Regions from separate parts of the Desulfonauticus sp. genome, predicted to be linked through region 2. Evidence: riboswitches for the same ligand, from Rfam matches in the RefSeq annotation. Region 2 holds a riboswitch; the other holds the start of a gene.

Region 1 (10,260 bases), on a different contig from region 2:
CCTATGAAGAATCCCTTCATGATAAGAATAGAGGTAAAGGCAAATTTAAGCTCTCAACCTGGTTAATAAAAAAACTACATGAAATGGGCTTTAAAGTATCTGTTGCCTGTCAGGCCCACTTAAACAAAACTTCCAAGTCAATAAGTGAAAATTTCCGTGAACTTTTTAAGCAAATAGGCCTGCCTGAGCAAACAGAAGTTGTAACTTTTGTGGATTTAAAGCGTCCCCATGCGAACCTTAAGGTACCGGAAATAACCAAAAATCAATTTTACTCTACTAAAACCAGAGAAGAAATAGAAAGCCTCATGTGTAGCTACAGTAAAATGATTTTAAAAAAGAAGGGAAAAGTAAGTGTATATGCTTGCACTCTGGTGGATGATGACGAGGAGTATGCTTTGGGAAGTTCACTTCAGGAAACAATGCAGGCAAAAGTAGCTCTTAAGCACCATAGATGTTTTATCTGTTATTCTGATGGTATTTCTTGTAGCGAAATTATCAATAAGTCAGATAAAATAACAAATAAAAAAAGCATCCTTATTCAAAAAGAATCTGTTGATAGAGATGATATAAAAAAATATTATGGTAAAGTTTTAAAAACCAAAAGGGATTTAAAAACATCTGCCTGCTGCTCTACTGAAGATGTTCCAGATTATGTAAAAAGTATACTTCTGGAGATTGAAGAAGAGATTCTAGATAAATTTTATGGTTGCGGCTCTCCTATTCCTCTAGCTGTGGAAGGATGTACAGCGATAGACCTTGGTTGTGGAACAGGAAGAGATGCCTATATTTTATCAAAGCTTGTAGGTGAGTCAGGTAAAGTACTTGGTATTGATATGACAGATGAACAACTTGAGATAGCTCAAAAACACATAGACATAATGACCAAAAAATTTGGTTTTGAAAAACCTAATATTGAATTTAAAAAAGGTTATATTGAAGAACTTGATAAGCTGGGGATAAAAGACAACTCTGTAGATGTAATAATATCCAATTGCGTGGTAAACCTCTCTTTTGACAAATTAAGGCTCTTAAAGGAAATTTTTAGAGTGTTAAAGCCAGGTGGAGAGCTTTATTTTTCTGATGTATTTGCCTCCAGAAGAATACCTGTAGAATTAAAAAACAACCCTGTACTTATAAGTGAATGTATTGCAGGAGCTTTTTATATTGAAGATTTTAGAAGAGAAGTTACAAAACTTGGATATCCTGATCTCAGGATTGTCTCTTCCAGAGAGATAGAAATAACCAATCCAGAAATAAAGCAAAAAATTGGAAGGGTAAAACTCTACTCCCAAACTCTAAGGGTATTTAAACTCAATGACCTGGAAGATAGATGTGAAGATTACGGACAAATCGCCATTTATCTTGGCACCATACCCCAGGAGCCCCACTTCTTTAAACTAGATGCCAATCATCTCTTTGAAAAAGGCAAACCAGTGCCTGTTTGTGGCAATACAGCATCAATATTATCTCAGACAAGATATGCAAAACATTTTAAAGTGATTGGAGACCGTTCGCATCATTATGGATTGTTTGACTGTGCTAAAAAACAGGATAGTGATAACTTTAAAAGTACTTGTGGATGTTAAATGAAAAGATATATTAAACCCCTTTTAGCTATTTTAATTATCTTATCCCTTGTATTTGCTGGTAAAGCACTTGGACTTGGGAACAGACTGGGAGAGTTTAGAGAATGGGTTGCCTCAAAAGGAGCCCTGGGCCCCATTATTTTTATGGGTGTTTATGCTATAGCAACTGTAATGGCAATACCAGGTTCAGCATTAACAATAATGGCTGGAGCTATTTTTGGCTCAGTTGTAGGTGTAATAACAGTTATATTTGGAGCAACCATTGGAGCTTCCTTATGTTTTTTAATCTCAAGATATCTTGCCAGAGACTTTATTGCATCGCTTTTGGAAAAGAACGGAAGATTTAAAAAGCTAGACGATATGACCGAAAAGAATGGCGCCATAATAGTTGCCATTACAAGACTTGTACCCCTCTTCCCTTTTAACCTGCTCAATTATGGTTTTGGACTCACCAAAGTTCCTTTTATAACTTATGTATTATGGTCTTTTATCTGCATGTTGCCAGGAACAATACTTTATGTGGTTGGAACTGATGCTGTTACTACCTCTATCCAGGAAGGCAAGGTACCCTGGGTGCTCATACTTATTGTTTTGTTAATATTTATAATTCTATTTTTTGTAGTTAAAAGAGCAAGAAAAAAGATTAAGGAATAATTATGTCTAGATTAAGTTTATCTCCAAAGGATATTTATAACCAAAAACTTCTAAGCAATGTGCATCCAGAAGATTGGCTTAACCCTGAACCTGAGCCAATTTACAACCTTGTTGTCATTGGTGCAGGTACAGCTGGTCTAATAAGTGCCATTATCACTGCCTCTCTTGGAGGAAAGGTTGCTCTTATTGAAAAGGACCTGATGGGTGGAGACTGTCTTAATGTGGGCTGCGTACCCTCCAAGAGCATTATTAAGTCTTCCAGAATAGCCCACACATTAAAAAATGCCTGGCTGTATGGTTTTGAAAGCCAGCAGGTGACAAAGTCAGCTTTTCCTAAAGTGATGGAAAGGATGAGAAGGATAAGAGCTAATCTCAGCCATAATGATTCTGTAAAAAGGTATTCTCAACTCGGTGTAGATGTGTTTTTAGGAGAAGGGTGCTTTGTTGGGGATAATGCAGTCCAAGTGGATGGAAAAGTCTTAAAATTCAAAAAAGCTGTCCTTGCCACTGGAGCAAGGGCTGTTGTCCCTGATATCCCTGGATTAAAAGAAAGTGGTTATTTAACAAACGAAACTATCTTTAACCTAGAAAAGCTTCCTGAACATATTCTTGTCATTGGTAGCGGTCCTATTGGATGTGAGCTTTCCCAAGCTCTTAGCAGGTTGGGCGCCAGAGTAACAATGGTAAAAAAATATTCAAGGGTTTTACCAAGAGAAGATATCGAAGCAGCAGAACTAGTAGAAGGTGTCTTAAAAAAAGATGGTATTGAAATGTTAAGTGAGTCAAAAGTGGTTGAAGTAAAAAAAATAAAAAATGGCAAAAAAGTGGTCTCTGTCCAAAAGATTAAAGACAAGGAGAGGATAAACATAGAAACTGATGAAATCTTGGTAGCTACAGGAAGAGCTCCCAATGTAGAAGGCCTGAATCTAGATGTAGTAGGGGTAGAATACGATTTAAGAAAGGGAATAAAGGTTAATGACTTTCTTCAAACCACCAATAAAAACATCTATGCTGCAGGTGATTGTTGTTTGAAGTGGAAGTTTACCCATGCAGCAGAAGCAACAGCTCAGATTGTGGTTCAAAATGCCCTTTTTAAGGGAAGAAAACGCTTGAGTTCTCTTGTCATACCCTGGTGTACTTATACTGACCCTGAAGTGGCACATGTGGGAATGTATGAAGAAGAGGCCAAAAGCAAAGGTTTGGCTGTGGAATATTTTAAATTTGACCTGCATGAAAATGATCGTGCACAAACTGAAAGTGAAACCCTTGGCTTTGTAAAAGTAATGGTTAAAAAAGGAACAGACAAAATCCTGGGAGCAACTATCGTAGCAGCACACGCAGGTGAAATGATAAATGAACTTACTATCGCTATGACCTATAACCTGGGGCTTAGGAAACTTGCAAAGGTAATACATCCCTACCCAACTCAAAGTGAAGCCATAAAACGGATGGCAAGTCTTTACCAGAAAAGCAGACTCACCCCGCTGGTAGCAAAGATTTTAAAGTGGTGGCTTAAGTTTCAAAGAAGATGAGCTTCTCTGCTGAAAACCACAAAAACCTTATTATAATTTTTACTCGCTATCCTGTTCCTGGAAAAACAAAAACACGCCTAATTACCAAGCTGGGCCCTGCAGGTGCAGCCAATCTACAAAGAGTGATGACTTCCTTTGTAGTTTCTCAGGTAAAAAAAACAAACCTACCTTTTAAAATCAAGTACACTGGCGGGACAAAAAGGGAAATGCAGGAGTGGCTGGGAGAAGATATTGTATATTCTAAACAGGGTAAGGGAGACCTGGGTGAAAAAATAAAACAGGCCTTTGCCGAAGGTTTTAAAGAAGGATTTACAAACATTGTCTTAATAGGAAGTGATTGTCCCAACTTGCGAGCCAAATTGCTTAAAAAAGCCTTTAAACTGCTTGCTAAATACAACTGTGTAATTGGGCCTGCTAAAGACGGTGGTTATTATTTGCTTGGATTAAACCAACCTATTCCGGAACTATTTGAAAACATAGACTGGGGAACCGGAAAAGTACTAAAACAAACCCTAGCTAAAGTTAAAAACTACAAACTTCTGCAAACTTTAAGCGATGTAGATAAATTTGAAGATATACCTAAAAAAATCTCTGTAATTATCCCCACCTTAAATGAAGAAAAAAATATTGCCTGCCTTTTAAATCAGCTAAAAAATGGATTTAATGTGGAACCTGTTATTGTAGATGGAGGTAGCAAAGACAATACCCTAAGCATTGTAAGGCAAATGAAGTGTAAAGTTGTTGTTAGCCCCTCTGGCAGAGCCAAGCAGATGAATAAAGGAGCAGCAATAGCAAGTGGCGATATACTCTTTTTTGCCCATGCTGATTCTATCTTACCTGACAACTGGGATATCTGCATTCGGGAAACTATAGAAAAAAAACAACCCCTGCTTGGTTTTTTTAAGTTTAAAATAGCCGAAAACATTAAAGGAAAAGCACTTATTGAATTTGGCACAAATATCAGAGCCAACCTGCTAAAAAAGCCATATGGCGATCAGGGTTTTTTCCTTAAAAGAGATGATTTTTTTTAAACTGGGATGCTTTCCTGAGGTGCCAATCCTGGAAGACTTACTTTTTGTAAAAAAAGCTAAAAGCAGAGGTAAAATAGCCTGTGCAGATGAATATCTCTTAACATCAGGCAGAAGGTGGAAAAAATATGGAGTATGGAAAACCACCTACTTAAATCAATGCGTACTTTTAGCAGCTTTCTTAGGCTATGACCTTAAACAAATAAGAAAGGCTTACCTATCAGGCAAAAATCCTCTTTTTAACCTGTAGGATAAGCTAATAAATTTTTTATAAGCACAACACAAAAAATTTATACTCCAGCCCAGCCTCTCTTAATCAAATAATCAAAAGTTATCAGCTTTTATCTCTAGCTTACAAGTTCAAATTGTTTACGCAAAGTATATTCTGCCTGTTTTCCCTTATTCCACAGTTGAACAGGCCTATAATATCCCACCACTCTGGTATAAACTTCTGCCTCCTGTCCACATTTTGGACAGGTAAAATGCTCCCCTTCCAGATATCCATCCTGCTTGCATACAGAAAAGGTAGGAGTAATGGATAGATAAGGCAATTTAGTATTGGAAAGGGATTTAACAATAAACTTTCTTAAACTTTCTTTATCGTAAACAGCCTCGCCCAAATAAACATGAAAAACAGTGCCACCTGTATAAAGAGGTTGTAATTTATCCTGATGCTCTAAAGCTCTAAAGATATCAGTGGTATAATCAACTGGTAAATTGGTGGAATTGGTATAGTAAGGAACACCATTACCAGAAGTATAAATATTGGCATAAAGAGACTTATCTATTTTAGCCAATCTAAAACTAGTGCCTTCAGCAGGAGTAGCCTCCAGGTTATATAGATTTCCAGTTTCTTCTTGGAATTTTCTGGTAAGTTCTTGCAGATGTTTTAATACTCTTTGCATCAGATTTACGCCTTCTTCGGTTTCAATACCTTTGCCTAAAAGATTCATGCAGGCCTCGTGACCTCCCACCAGCCCAATGGTACTAAAGTGATTTTTATATCCCACCTTTAGATAACGCTTGGTAAAGGGAAACATGCCCTTTTCTAAGTTGTCTGCAATAAGTTTGCGTTTAAATTCCAAAGAATCCTTGGCCAATTCAGCATACTCGCTAATCAAATGCAAAAAGTCTTCTTCATTCTGGGCAAGATAAGCCAGTTTAGGCAAGTTCAGGGTCACAACCCCAATGGAGCCAGTCAAATCTCCTGCCCCAAAAAGCCCACCTGTTCTTTTGCGGAGTTCTCTTAAGTCCATCTGTAAGCGACAACACATGGAGCGCACATCCTCTGGTTTTAGGTCTGAGTTAATAAAATTCTGAAAATAAGGCGCCCCATATTTTCCGGTAAGTTTTAAAATCAATTCCCCCACTTCACTTTCCCAGGGAAAATCTCTGGTCACATTATAAGTGGGAATGGGAAAACTAAAAATTCTGCCGTGATAGTCTCCCTCCAGCATCACCTCTAAAAAGGCCCTGTTTATCCATTCCATTTCCTTTTCAAACTCAGCATAGGTCTTGTCCTGCAACTTGCCACCTATAATTACTGGTTCGCTGGCAATATGAGCAGGTGGAACCAGGTCAAAGGTCAAATTGGTAAAAGGAGATTGTCCTCCCCATCTGGAAGTGGTGTTTAAATTAAACACAAATTTTTGAATGGCCTGCTTTACTTCCTCATAGCTAAGTCCATCATAGGCAACAAAGGGAGCCAGATAGGTATCCACATTGTTAAAGGCCTGAGCCCCTGCCCACTCATTTTGCAAGGTACCCAAAAAATTAACCATTTGTCCCAGAGCAGAATCAAAGTGTCTGGCAGGGCCTGCTGAACACCTGCCTTCCAGGTTAAATCCTTCCAGGAGCAAGTCCCTTAAACTCCAACCAGCACAATAACCTGCCAAGCCAAAGGAAAGGTCATGAATATGAAAATAACCCAGGTTATGGGCTTCTCGAATTTCTTCAGGATATTTTTCCAGAGCGTATCTGGCCTGTACAGAGCCAGAAAGGTGCAGCATCAATCCCTGAAAAGAGTGAGACAGGTTGGCGTTTTCATTCACTCTCCAGTCTTTTTTTTCCAGATATTCATCTATGACCTGACACACATCCAGAAAACTCTTTTTTTGTTCCCTTATTTCTCTTCGTTTCTCTCGATATAAAATATATTTTTTAGCTACTTCATAGAGCCTGTTTTCCATTAAAACCAATTCCACCATATCCTGAACCTGTTCCTGGTCCACCACGGAAAATTCCTTGAGCTTGGCTTCTACCTTTAAGGCCAATCTTTTGGCCAAAAGAGGGTCTTTAATCTGATTGGCCTTTAAAGCTTTTAAAATGGCCTGGGCAATTCTATCTACAGACCAGGTTTCCAGTCTTCCGTCTCTTTTTTTTATCTGCTCTGGCATAATTTATTCCTCCCTTTGGGGTTTATGTACTCTTGTAAATGCAGGGTAAAATTTGGGGGTAAATATTCTCTGGTTAGTTCCATATCTTTCTCTGTTAACAAAGGCACCTTGGTTAAACGAAAATAAAATTTATGTGAATATTTTTGAGCTAACGCAAAGATAGAAGTAAAATTAGCTTCTACTTCTTCTACGCTTACCTTTTTACCTGTCAGGGCTGAATACTTTTCAAAAGGACCTTTTACATCTATGGCCAGTAAATCCACCAAGTCTAAAGCCAAAAGCTTCTCCAAAACCTGAGGTTTAAAACCATTGCTATCCACCTTTACCAGATACCCCAGGTTTTTTAACTCCCTACAAAGCTCTTCCAAATAAGGCAACAAAGTCACTTCCCCACCGGTTAAAACCACTCCCTCCAGCCACTTTTGGTCTTTTTTAAGTTTACTTACGACCTCTTCCCAGGCTAAAGCAGGTAAAAGGTGGCCTTCCTGGGCCAGTTGCCAGTTATGACAGGTAGGACAAGCAAAATTACAGCCAGAAAAAAATAAAACTGCACTGATTTTTCCAGGCCAATCAATTAAGCTAAAAGGCAAAAACCCCTTTAGCTCTGCCAGGTCACTCATGTTCAACCTTATAGTTTCAATATGTTTAACCAAGCTTTTCTCTAAATCCTCGTTTAGAGAAAAGTAAGACCATCTCCAGGCAGGTCTTCCGGCTCACCCCACAAGCTTGGCCTTCCCATCTCTACCTGTAGAGACAGTGGCTGGTAAACAAGCTTGCCTTTAGAGGGGCTCACGGCGGCGGGACCGCTCCTGATTTGCACAGGATTCCCTATTAAGCCTAAATTAGGCACCTGGAGCACCCGAGATTGGCTTTTCATAACTCAAATAAAAAAAATTACGCAAATAAAAAGTTGTCAACAAACCAGAGGGTTAAAGAAAAAAATTTTTTTCTAAATTATATCAAAAGATTAAAAAAAATCTTTTTCTAGCCCCGGAGATACCAGGCCTGGTTCCTCTATCGGTCCCAGAAAGGGTTTCATTTCCTTTTCTAACAAGACCTTGCGGCCTTGAATTTTCAATTTGCCCTCAGCCAGCCAGCTAAGGGCCTGGGGATAAATGCGATGCTCCCAGCGCAAGATTCTAGCTCCCAGGCTATCTCCATCGTCTTCAGGCAAGGCAGGAACCACAGCCTGAATAATAATGGGTCCATTATCCATCTTTTCATCTACAAAATGCACCGTACAGCCCGAAAGTTTTACGCCATAATCTGCAGCCTGTGCCTGGGCATGAAGCCCTGGAAAACTGGGAAGTAAGGCAGGATGAATATTTAAAATCCTGTGCGGAAAAGTAGAAACAAAAAGGGGAGAAAGGATGCGCATAAATCCAGCCAAAACCACCACCTCTGCACCCACTCCCCTAATAATCTTTATTAGTTCCTGTTCAAACCTTTCTCTACTTGGGTATTGCTGGTGCTCTACCACTTCGGTTTTTAAGTTATGTTTTTTAGCTCTTTCCAGACCATAGGCCTCAGGATTATTGGAAATAACCACCTTTATCCTGGCCTTTAACTTTTCTTCTTCTATTTTATCAATAATGGACTGAAGGTTGGAGCCACTGCCAGAAATAAGTACAGCCAGGGAAAGCATTTACTTTTCTCCTCTAAAAAAGGTCAAAATTGCTTCTAACAAACCATCAATGGTATACTCTTTAGCTTCTACCTGGGGAGTAAAACCAAACTTTTTTAAGGTATTGGAAGTAATGGGACCAATGGAAGCGAAATTTAGCTTTGCTAATTCTTCTCTGGATACCTCATCTCCTATTAAATGAAAAAAGTTTTCCACTGTAGAAGAACTGGTAAAAGTAACCAGGTCCATTTCTCCCTCTTTTATCCAGCTTAAAAGCTCTTCTTTTTTTCCCTGTCCCAGCCTGGTTTCATATACAGGCAAAATATCCACCCGGGCTCCAGCCTTATTTAACTCTTCAGGCAACACTTCTCTGGCCTTTTTAGCTCTGGGGATTAAAACCCTTTTGCCCTTAATTCCCAGCTTTAAAAGACCAGCAACCACCTCTTCAGCCACATATTTGGGAGGTACAAAATCAGGATAAATACCTACTTTTTGGAGTTCCTGGGCAGTGGCTGGACCAATAGCTGCCACCAAAAGTCCACCCAGGCTGCGGGCATCCATATTGGCTTTTCTAAGTTCTTGCCAGAAATACTTCACTCCATTTACAGAAGTAAAAATAAGCCAGTCATAAAACTCTAAATTGGCCAAAGCTTGGTGCAACAGACTATAATCAGAGAGGGGAACCACCTCAATGGTTGGGCATTCCAGCACACACGCCCCTAAAGCAGCTAGCTTTTGCTTAAATCCACTAGCCTGCTGCCTGGCTCGCGTAACCACAACCTTTTTACCCAACAGAGGTCTTTTCTCAAACCAATCCAGAGTATTTTTTAAAGTCACCACCTCTCCAACCACAATCAAAGAAGGAGCTTTAAACCCCTTTTCCTTGGCCTCTTGAGCCACTTTTTCCAGAGTGGAAACCAAACTACGCTGTTTGCAGGTAGTACCCCAGTGGACCAGGGCGACAGGCATATCTTTAGACATCCCGGCCTGTTGTAGATTGCTGGCTATCGAAGGTAGATTTTTTACGCCCATAAAAAAGACCAGGGTACTTTTACTTTCCACCAGGGCCTTCCAGTTGATTGCACTTTCGGGCTTTTTGGGATCTTCATGCCCGGTAATAAAAGAAACCGAAGAGGCAAAGCGCCTGTGAGTAAGAGGAATTCCAGCATAGGCAGGTGCAGCCACGGCTGAAGTTACGCCAGGCACCACTTCAAATTCAATGCCTGCTTCCACCAGTTCTTCTGCTTCTTCTCCACCCCGGCCAAATACATAAGGGTCTCCTCCCTTTAACCTGGCTACAACCTTACCTTCTCTGGCTTTTTCTACCAAAAGCTCATTTATCTTTTCCTGGGGTAAAGTGTGATCTCCCCCCTTTTTACCCACATAAATAATTTCTGCCTGAGGACAAAAATTTAAAAACTCCTCATTGGCCAGATAGTC
Region 2 (10,260 bases):
AACTGCTCCTGAGCCAGGGCAATGGTGGTATTTTTCCATACCATTCTCCTTAAAATAAGTTTGGGCTGATGACTGGCTAAAAGGCAGGCTGGTTCAGCCACAGCAGGTACACCCACCTTCTTTAAGACAAAGGAAGAACCTGGCAAAACATAGGGAGAGGTCAGTATCCTTTCCTTTTTCAAAAAAAGTAAGGGAATCTTTAGCTCCCGGGAAAGGGCTAATAAGCCTGGCTCGCCTTTTTTTACTTCTAGGGTAGCAATGTGCCTTACTCTAGTAATATCCACCTCTACCTTGGCCAAAGCCCTAAGTAAGGCCTCCTTTAAGTCTTCTAGACTCACCCCTTTTCTACAGCCCAGGCCGACCACAATATCCTTACGAGCTTCTGAAGCAGTGGTGATAACAGGAAGGGCACCTAAAACATTGGCCACTGCATAAGCCAGCAGGTTGGCTCCACCTTCGTGTCCGGAAAGCAAACTAAAAACAAACCTGCCCCCAATATCTGCCACTACCACTGCAGGGTCCACAGTTTTATGAACGAGTAAAGGGGCAATACTTCGCACTGCAATCCCACTAGCCCCTAAAAAAACTATCCTGGAATAAGCTCTCCAAATCTCTGGGATAACTTCTCCTACTTTAGGAAAAGAGATACCTTCTTTAGCGCCTATACTTTCATGAAAATAGATACTTCCCCCCAGTTCTTCCTTTAACCTCTCGGCCAAAGAGTATCCTTCCCTGGAAAAGGTAATATAAGCTATAGCCATTTACTTCCTACCAAAAGGGCTGGGCCCTTAACTTGAGGTAAATTTTCACTGCCCTTTAAGGCTAACACCCTTTCTTCAGGCAAGGTTAAGTTTTCTAGATAAAAAAACTTACCCAGGGAAAATAAAAATTCCTGTTCTTTAAGCCAGCTCAAATCCCTATCCAGAAAAAATACCCAGTGCTCAAAGGATAAAAGGTCCTCTGGCTTCAACAAAGGCCTTCGGCCGTGAAAACTGCTTACAAACAATTTTTCTCTATCCAGCCCCAGTCTGGCTAAAGCCACTTCAACCACACTTATACCTGGAATAATTACACAATTTTTACGGCCAACTTCTTTTAAGACCAGCCGGGCCAAACTAAACTGCAAGGGAGAGCCACTTACCAGTAATCCCACCTTTACTTTGTGTATTTCCTGCTTTAAAAAGCCTATTTCTTTCTGTAAAGATGAGGAAAGTTCTCTTTTTATTCCTTTAAATTCAGGGAAAAAATCCAAAAACATCTTTTTGCCAACAAGCAAATCCTGCTCCAGGGCCTTTTCTCTGGCTACAGGTAATAAATAAGAAGGATTTCCTGGACCACAGCCAATAATACTAAGCTTAGGCATAAGCGATAATTTCACTCTTGTAATTTATAAAGTAAACCCTTAAGCTATTAACCATGAGATTAAAATTATCCAGAATTGACTTTTTTACATCCTTTAACATTTTATGAATAATATCCGGATTATCTAAAGTCAGAAAAAAATCCTCTACAGTGTTAAAACTATCTGGATTAAAGCCATAACTGGCAAGAGCTTTTAAGGCAGAAGAAGAGTATTTGCTGTGGGTGTAAAATTCTTTACTTAAAAATTTCAAGAGTTTTCCTGGATGGCTTAGAATAACCAAGTCTTTTACCTCTTTTTCCTCTAAAAAGGAAAAGGCTGTCTGCCAATCATTACCTACTTCTACGATATGCTCTGCAGAAAATTCAAGTTTTAAAGCTGCTTTTTTCCCCAAATTGCCAGCCACCAAAACCAGAGGATTTATTTTTTGGGCAAGTAAGGAATTTAAATGAAGTTCAATAGTTTTTCTAATAGCTTCTTTAGAAAAGGGCCTTACTCTGCCCGTGGTACCTAAAAGGGAAATTCCTCCTTTAATACCCAGGCGGGGATTAAAGGTTTTTAAAGCTATCCTTTCTCCCAAAGGCGCCATAAAAGTAAGCTCCACTCCTGCAGTAGAAAGGTTGTGCAGGTTTTTTGCAATCAACCTTCTTACACTGGGATTTATGGCCACTTCTCCTATGGGTAAAGGTAAACCTGGCCTGGTTATCACTCCAATCCCTTTGCCTCTTTTAAACACAATTTGCTTGTCTTCTCGAAGCAAAGCCAAACAACCTAAAGTCATTTTATGGGTGACATCAGGGTCATCACCAGCATCCTTTTTGGCCCAGGCCACAGCCTTATGGCTAGAGAGAAGTCTTGCTTTGGTAAGCACCACTCTTACCCATCTTTTATCTGGCAACAAGACCCAGATGCTTTTGAGTCTTTTAGCCTTACCCAAAAGCAAACACACGCTGGCCTTGGCCAGGGCTGCAGCATAGGTGCCTGTACTAAGTCCTGTTCTCACTTTCAGTCCAGGGTTTATGTCCGAGTTTGACAATAATGGTTACCAGATAACCGGGAAGTTTTATATCCGGGCTTGGCTGGTGAACAAGATATTCTTCTTCCTGCTCCACATAAGCAACCAGATAGGTGTCAGCCAACAATCCTTTTTTTTCCAGTAAGTCTAAAATAGACTTTAAGTTTTTTCCAGCCTTGTAAATAACCAGCGTCTCACAGCAGGTTAAGGCCTTTTCCAGCCTTTTTACATCACTTCCAGGCAGTAAAAGAAAGCTGTCTTCCTGCAAACTAAGGGGCAGATTAAACCTGGCTGAAGCTGCCTGAAAGGCTGTAATGCCTGGAACTACATGAATCTTTTTCTTTAAAAGAGGTTGTAATAAGCTCAACAAATAACAACTGGTGCTATAAAAAAGAGGGTCTCCCAGGGTAACCTGGGCTACCACTTTGTCTTGCTCACACAACTTCACAATCTCTGTGGCTATTTTTTGCCAGTGGGCCCAGGTCTGGCTGGAATTTTTCTGCATAGGATAAGAGACCACTCTGATTTGCTGCTCCTGCACATAGGGAGAAATTATCTTTAGGGCCAAGCTTTCTTGTTTTTTTAAAGAGGCAGGGCAAAAAATAACCTCTGCCTCCTGTAAAACCTTTACTGCTCGCAAGGTAAGTAAGTCCGCACTTCCTGGACCTACTCCCAGGGCATAAAAATGTCCTTTTTTTACCTGAAAAGATTTCAATTATCCAATTCCTTATAAGCTTGTTGCAGATGCTTGACCCAGATATCTACTACACTTTCTATTTCTCCCAAGCCTTTTAAATAGGGTACACACTCAAAGCCAAGTTTAGTTAGTGTGCTTGCCCAGGAGTCTTCTTCTTTTCCAGCTAAATCATTGTGGGCATGGTCTCCAGCCACACTCATAAAAGGCATTAAATAAATTCTTTTAATTTTGTTCTTGCGCAAGTCAGGTAAAATATCTTCTAGCTCTATGCTACCTTCTACAGTAGCTAAAAACAACCTCTTATCTTTATTTTGCAACCAGTAATTAAGGCCTGCATAATATACATCTGCAGGATGTTCAGTACCATGCCCCATAAATAAAAAGGCTTCTTCTTTATTTAACTTTGGTAAAACAGGATAAAGTTTTTTTACCACTTCTTTCACATCCTTACTGGAATAAAGAAGGGGTTTACCCAGGCTAATCTTTTTAAACCCCTTGGGTAAATGGGCAAAACTATTTACTACCTGCTTAAGATAGTCAAATTCTTCTCCAGGAATTACATGCAAAGACTGCACTACCACTTCACTAAACCCCTGCTCCAACATTTTGGCCAAAGCCAGGGGAGGAGAATCAATCTGCTTCCCTTCTTTAGCCAGTTTGTTTCTTATTTTTTTAGAAGTATAAGCCCAGTAAACAGGCGTTCTGGGAAAGGCTTTTTTAACCTTCTGGTCAATAAGCTCATAAGCCTTTTCCGCTTGCTGATAAGAAGAACCAAAAGTTACCAACAAAATCCCCTGCTTTGCGGTTTGAGCCAGGGTCTGGCCAGAAAAAAGACTAAAAAAAAGAAAAAAAAGGCTGAAAATAAAGGAGAAAGAATAGGACATAACAAACCCCCTTCAATTTTTTGGGGCTAGCCAAAAAAAGACACGCGTTTGGGTAAAGCCCCCGTTACCCAAACGGTCCAGACTTTTTCTGGCAGGTCTTCCGGCTCACCCCCCTAAACTTCGGCCTTCCCACCTTTTTAGGCAGTGGCACACCAGGAAGTTTAGGTTTTCTTAGGGCTCACGGCGGCGGGACCGCTCCTGATTTGCACAGGATTCCCTATTAAGCCTGAGTTAGGCACCAGAAAAAGTTAAAGAACCTTATTTTAAGCCTATTTCCTCATCTGTGAGATAGCAGGCAGGGTCTGGAGCCCAGATATCGCCATAATAGGCTTCAGCTCTAGCCCTGAAATTACCTGCACAGATGTTTAAATACTTACACTTAGCACATCTACCTTTTACATAAGCCTTTTTGTTTTTTAACTTTTGCAACAGTTCAATCCTGGGATCTTCCCAGATTTCAGAAAAAGGCCTTTCCAGGACATTGCCAAAGGTGTGATTACGCCAGAACTGATCTGCGTGAACGCTTCCATCCCAGGAAATACAACCTATTCCTCTTCCAGAATTATTGCCTTCGTTAAACTGCAAAAGCTCGTACACCTCTGCTGCCCTGGCGGGATTTTCTTTTAACAACCTTAAGTAAACATAAGGGCCATCAGCGTGATTATCTACAGTCAAAACTTCTTTTTTCTTGCCCCTGGCAAAGAGTTCCTGGGTCAAGTCCATAATCAAATCTACCACTTTCCTGGTCTCAGCATGATCCAAATCCTCTTTAATCAACTCTGAGCCTCGACCAGAATAGACTAAATGATAAAAACATACCCGGGGAATTTCCCTTTCCTCTAAAATCTTAAATATCTTGGGAACTTCCTCTACATTTCTCTTATTGATGGTAAAACGCAATCCTACCTTTAAACCTTCTTTTTGACAGTTTTCTACGCCTTCCATGGCCTTTTGAAAGGAGCCAGGTACTTTGCGAAAGCGGTCGTGCACCTCTTCTCCCCCATCCAGGGAAATCCCCACATAAGAAAGCCCTACCTCTTTTAACTCCTTGGCCTTTTCCCTGGTAATAAGAGTGCCATTGGTGGAAATAACTGCACGCATGCCCTTGGATACAGCATAATGGGCAAGCTCTACCAAATCCTTTCGCACCAAGGGCTCTCCACCACTAAATAACAGTACAGGGGCGCCATAACTGGCCAGATCATCAATAATCTCTTTGGCCCTGGTGGTAGAAATTTCATCTACTCCTTCTTCACTTACTGCCTGGGCATAACAATGCACGCAACGCAAGTTACACCTTTTGGTCATATTCCAGACTACTACCGGTTTTTTGTCTTTGGAAAATTGGAGCAAATGGGAAGGTAATTTTTTAGAATGCCTGCCATAACGCAAGGCATCTGAAGGCTCAATATTATCACAATAAAGCTTGGAAATACCTATCATAACAACCTCTTTTTCTATTGAATAATTTTTGTAGGTGGTTTTACAAAACCAAGGCTTTCTTCCAATTGGTGCTTAGAAAGCTCTAAGCTTTTTCTCAATTCTTGTCTGGTTTTTAAAGGCAATTTATCAAATTCATCTTCAGCAATTAACTTTTTAAGCTTTAACATCTCCAGGCGAATTTTTACAATTCTGGATTTAAACTTTTCATCAGGAGGTAAAATTTGCTCTGCCAATCTGGTCAGATACAATATTTCTTCTGTAGTTTTATGAAAATAGGCTGGCTTTAATTCTGCTTTCAACCTTTGCTGAAGTTTAATCTGTCGCCAAAAAGCCCTTAATTTTTTAAACATAATTTAACACTCTCTAAACCAAGAACTTAAACACCAAAAAGAGACTTAGCCCTAAAATAAAAGGAGTCAGGAGTAAAGCCAAAATTACCCGGGTATAAGTGGTCTCATGTACCTTTTTATAAGCTATTATACTCAACACCATGGACCAAAGGGCACCTACAAACTGGCCAATCCCAGGAATAATGCCCAAAATCAAAGGTGAACTGGCATAACTTATGGCTCTAAAAGTACCTTCAAAACCTTTATTCCCGGCCCGAAAAATACTCAAAAAAAGATGATTAAGCCCGGCTGCCAAAAAAAGAGCTCCTGTCAAGAGCAAGGGATAAAAAATAAGTATTAGTAAAGAGCCAAAACCCATGGCTGAAAGGCCCACAAGCCCACCTAGCTGAGCGTTTTCCTGTTGTAAGTGCGGGAATATGCCCAGCATTTCCCACAAAAAAGTAAAAATTGCCTGGACTTCAGCTAGCAAAAGATAATAAACTAAGGGCTTACCAAAGCCATTAAACTCCATTTGACTAAAGAACTTTCCAGGAGAAAACAAAGTTTTCTTTAAGGTCAAAAAAAGCCCAGGAAAAAAACCATAATTTTCCAGATGCTCCCAGGGAATCTCTTCTTTTGGGTCGGTTTTTTGCTCTTTTTCAACCTTTTCTTCAGATAAGACTTGAGGGTCTTCTTCTGGTTTTAGACCTTCTAACTTTTCCCACAAACCTTCTGCCTGGGGCTTTTCCTTTTTCTCTTTTTCCTCCAGAGCAGATTCTGCTAAAACCTCTTGAGTGGGCTCTTCTTCTACAGGTGTAGGTGTTATTTCTGGCTCCCTTTTTACTTCTTCTTCCTGACTAAAACTAGGAATAAAAGACGGGGCAGGCTCTGCTTTTCTAAATTCAAATTTATGGGCACACTTAGGGCAGGTAGCCCGGGTTGCCCTGGGAGGTATTTTTTCCTCAGGCACATCCCGACTAAAACCACAATTAGGGCAACTTATTTTCATTGTTTTTACTCCCTTATTTATATTGTGTTTTTCCTAGTCTATTTTCTTAATCATTTAGCAATTAATTATCAAGTAAACTAAAAAAAGAGAAAAGGGCAATTTTTTTATAAGCTTAAAAACTTGCTAAAACCCATCCTTTGAGGTTAAACCTCTTTTTATAGATTGTTAGAGGAGGAATATATGTTTTTAGAATTACAACCAGAGCTTGAATACAAAGTTAAAGATATGTCCCTGGCTGATTTGGGGTTAAAGGAAATGGCCCTGTCTGAAAATGAAATGCCAGGTCTTATGGCTTTGCAAGAAAAGTATGGGGAAGAAAAGCCCTTAAAGGGCTTAAAAATCATGGGCAGTTTGCACATGACCATTCAAACTGCCATGCTTATCCAGACCCTTCACAAACTAGGCGCAGATATCCGCTGGGCTTCCTGTAATATCTTTTCCACCCAGGACCAGGCTGCAGCTGCAGTGGTTAAAGCTGGCCTGGCCAAGGTCTTTGCCTGGAAAGGGGAAACCATTGAAGAATACTGGTGGTGTACAGAACAAGCCCTGACCTGGCCTGATGGCTCTGGTCCTGACCTTATTGTAGATGACGGAGGGGATGCCACTCTATTTATCCATCTGGGAGTAAAAGCAGAAAAAGATCCTTCCTTTCTGGAACAAACCTTTGAGCACAAGGACATGCAGGTTCTGGTAGAAAGATTAAAACACAGCTTAAAAAAAGACCCAGAAAAATGGACACGCATTGCTAAAAACATCAGGGGAGTTTCTGAAGAAACCACCACAGGAGTTCATCGCTTGTATCAGTTAGAAAAAACTGGAGAGCTGCTTTTCCCAGCTATCAATGTTAATGACTCTGTGACCAAATCCAAGTTTGATAACCTGTATGGTTGCAGGGAATCTTTAATCGATGGAATCAAAAGAGCTACAGATGTAATGATTGCAGGTAAAGTAGCTGTGGTCTGTGGCTATGGAGATGTGGGCAAGGGCTGTGCCCAGGCCCTGAGAGGTATGGGAGCTAGAGTGATTATCACGGAAATTGACCCCATCTGTGCCCTGCAAGCTGCCATGGAGGGTTATGAAGTAAAAACCATGGAAGAAGTGGCTCCCCTGGGAGATATCTTTGTCACTGCTACTGGTTGCTGTGATGTCATTCGAGGCGAACATATGGAAAGGATGAAAAATGAAGCCATAGTCTGTAATATTGGACATTTTGATTCAGAAATAGAAATGAGCTATCTGGAAAACAACCCCAAATGTAAAAGAATCAACATAAAGCCCCAGGTGGACAAGTGGATTTTGGAATCTGGTAAGTCCATTATTGTTCTGGCAGAAGGAAGATTGGTCAATCTAGGTTGTGCTACAGGCCATCCCAGTTTTGTAATGAGCGCCAGTTTTACCAACCAGGTACTGGCTCAAATAGAACTGGCCAAAAACCAATATGAGCCCAAAGTTATGGTCTTACCTAAAAAACTGGATGAAGAAGTAGCCAGATTACATTTGGATAGGCTAGGCGTTAGACTGGAAAAATTAACCCCCAAACAAGCTGAGTACTTAGGCGTACCCATTGAAGGGCCTTATAAGCCAGAGCATTATAGATATTAACCCTAAAAAAAGAGCCACTCTTAAGAGTGGCTCTTTTTTTATTTATTCTTTTTAATAAGCTTAAATCTTACAGGCAGTCTTTAAATCTTCTACTGCATCAGTCTTTTCCCAGGTAAAATCCACATCTTCTCTTCCAAAGTGGCCATAACATGCGGTTTTCTTATAAATGGGACGAAGCAAGTTAAGCCTTTTGATAATGGCAAAAGGTCTGAGGTCAAAGACTTCCATTACTGCCTTTTGCAAGGTTTCATCTGGCACCACTCCTGTGCCTCCAGTGGTGACAAATACAGAAACAGGCTCAGCCACGCCAATGGCGTAGGCAATTTGCACTTCACACTTCTTGGCCAATCCTGCAGCCACAATATTTTTGGCAATATACCTGGCCATATAAGCAGCAGAGCGGTCCACCTTGGAAGGATCTTTACCAGAAAAGGCACCTCCTCCGTGATGGCCCATGCCACCATAGGTATCCTGAATAATTTTTCGACCTGTAAGCCCACAGTCTCCTTGAGGACCACCCACGACAAAACGACCGGTGGTATTGATATAGATTTTAATCTGCTTTCTATCCACCATGTCTTCAGGCAAGGTCTTAAAAATAACTTCCTCTTTAATGGCTTCTACCAGATCTTCATAAGACACATTTTCATTGTGCTGGGCAGCCACCACTACACTATCAATACGGGTGGGGACCCCTTTTATGTACTCAATGCTCACTTCTGTTTTTCCATCTGGGCGTAAAAAGTCTAAAATATTATTTTTACGCACATAGGAAAGCCTTCTAGACAACTTATGAGCCCAATAAATGGGAGCAGGCATAAGCGTGGGAGTCTCTTCTACAGCAAAGCCAAACATCATTCCCTGATCTCCAGCTCCCTGCTCTTCTGGATTTTTCCGATTTACACCCATGGCAATGTCTGGAGATTGCTTGTCAATGGAAGAAATAACTGCACAGGTAGCATAATCAAAGCCCATAGCAGCATCTGTATAGCCAATGTTCTTCACAGTTTCTCTGACAATCTCTGGAAAGTCCGCATAAGCAGTGGTGGAAATTTCACCAGCAATAAAGGCCAAACCAGTGGTAACCAGAGTTTCACAGGCCACTCTAGCATTGGGGTCCTGGCCAATAATTGCATCTAAAATAGCATCAGAAATCTGGTCTGCAACTTTATCTGGATGCCCTTCAGTAACAGATTCTGAGGCAAAATAATATTTTTCTGAAGTTAAAAGCATTGTTTCCTCCTTACTTCTTGTTTTTTTTAGGGGTTTCATCAGGATTTATGATCCCACCTGAAATAAGCAACTTAAAAGAATCTTCTACACTCATCTCCAGAGGAATGACCTCTTCTTCTGGCACCACCAGGTAATAGCCTGAAGTGGGGTTGGGAGTGGTGGGAACATAAATGTTTAACACCTTTTTTTTGGTTTTCTGCTGGATTTCACCAACAGCAACTCCCGTTACATAACCTAAAGAATACACTCCATCCTTGGGAAATTCAACCAAAACCACTCTTTTAAAGTCCTTACTTCCTCCATTTAAAATGGTCTCAATAAGTTGTTTTACAGAAATATAAAACTTATTTACCAAGGGAATTTTGGAAATAATATATTCCCAGAGCGCAACCAGTTTACTTCCCAGATAATTTCTAACCAGAACGCCTGTAAAGAGTAAAATAAAAAATAAAACAAAAATCCCTAAACCAGGCACTGGGAAAGGTAAAAAGTTCTCTGGCCTATAGGCTGGGGGAATAAGGAGTAAAATTCTATCAATCCAGGTAATAGTAAACTTTAAAAAATAAAAAGTCGCTGCCAGAGGGGTAAGAAAAAGTAGTCCGGCAATTAAGTTGGCCTTGATAAAAGACCTAAAGCGCTTAAAAAGAGTAGGCCTTTCTGCTGACACTTATTTTACTCTCTTAATCTT

What was found. A riboswitch is a leader RNA that binds a small molecule or an ion and turns the genes downstream of it on or off. The one in region 2 is predicted to bind cobalamin.
Region 1: another riboswitch for cobalamin. It lies ahead of ACTCIM_RS06030 (anaerobic ribonucleoside-triphosphate reductase activating protein); the one in region 2 lies ahead of ACTCIM_RS02420 (sirohydrochlorin cobaltochelatase).

Annotation. Positions count from the first base shown of each region.
Region 1 covers NZ_JBSRHE010000007.1:38,736-48,995, forward strand. The annotation lists gene ACTCIM_RS06000 (methyltransferase domain-containing protein) at 1-1,586, shown strand, start outside; gene ACTCIM_RS06005 (TVP38/TMEM64 family protein) at 1,587-2,240, shown strand; gene ACTCIM_RS06010 (mercuric reductase) at 2,243-3,772, shown strand; gene ACTCIM_RS06015 (TIGR04282 family arsenosugar biosynthesis glycosyltransferase) at 3,769-4,803, shown strand; gene ACTCIM_RS06020 (glycosyltransferase family protein) at 4,823-5,050, shown strand; gene ACTCIM_RS06025 (ribonucleoside triphosphate reductase) at 5,148-7,196, opposite strand; gene ACTCIM_RS06030 (anaerobic ribonucleoside-triphosphate reductase activating protein) at 7,181-7,816, opposite strand; cobalamin riboswitch at 7,878-8,065, opposite strand; gene purN (phosphoribosylglycinamide formyltransferase) at 8,164-8,841, opposite strand; gene cobA (uroporphyrinogen-III C-methyltransferase) at 8,842-10,260, opposite strand, start outside.
Region 2 covers NZ_JBSRHE010000003.1:35,234-45,493, forward strand. The annotation lists gene ACTCIM_RS02400 (cobalt-precorrin 5A hydrolase) at 1-761, opposite strand, end outside; gene cobJ (precorrin-3B C(17)-methyltransferase) at 1-39, opposite strand, end outside; gene ACTCIM_RS02405 (cobalt-precorrin-7 (C(5))-methyltransferase) at 752-1,363, opposite strand; gene cbiD (cobalt-precorrin-5B (C(1))-methyltransferase CbiD) at 1,356-2,363, opposite strand; gene cobI (precorrin-2 C(20)-methyltransferase) at 2,347-3,090, opposite strand; gene ACTCIM_RS02420 (sirohydrochlorin cobaltochelatase) at 3,087-3,956, opposite strand; cobalamin riboswitch at 4,030-4,214, opposite strand; gene ahbC (12,18-didecarboxysiroheme deacetylase) at 4,215-5,399, opposite strand; gene ACTCIM_RS02430 (hypothetical protein) at 5,414-5,749, opposite strand; gene ACTCIM_RS02435 (YIP1 family protein) at 5,763-6,737, opposite strand; gene ahcY (adenosylhomocysteinase) at 6,918-8,339, shown strand; gene metK (methionine adenosyltransferase) at 8,400-9,572, opposite strand; gene ACTCIM_RS02450 (DUF502 domain-containing protein) at 9,583-10,239, opposite strand; gene panD (aspartate 1-decarboxylase) at 10,240-10,260, opposite strand, start outside.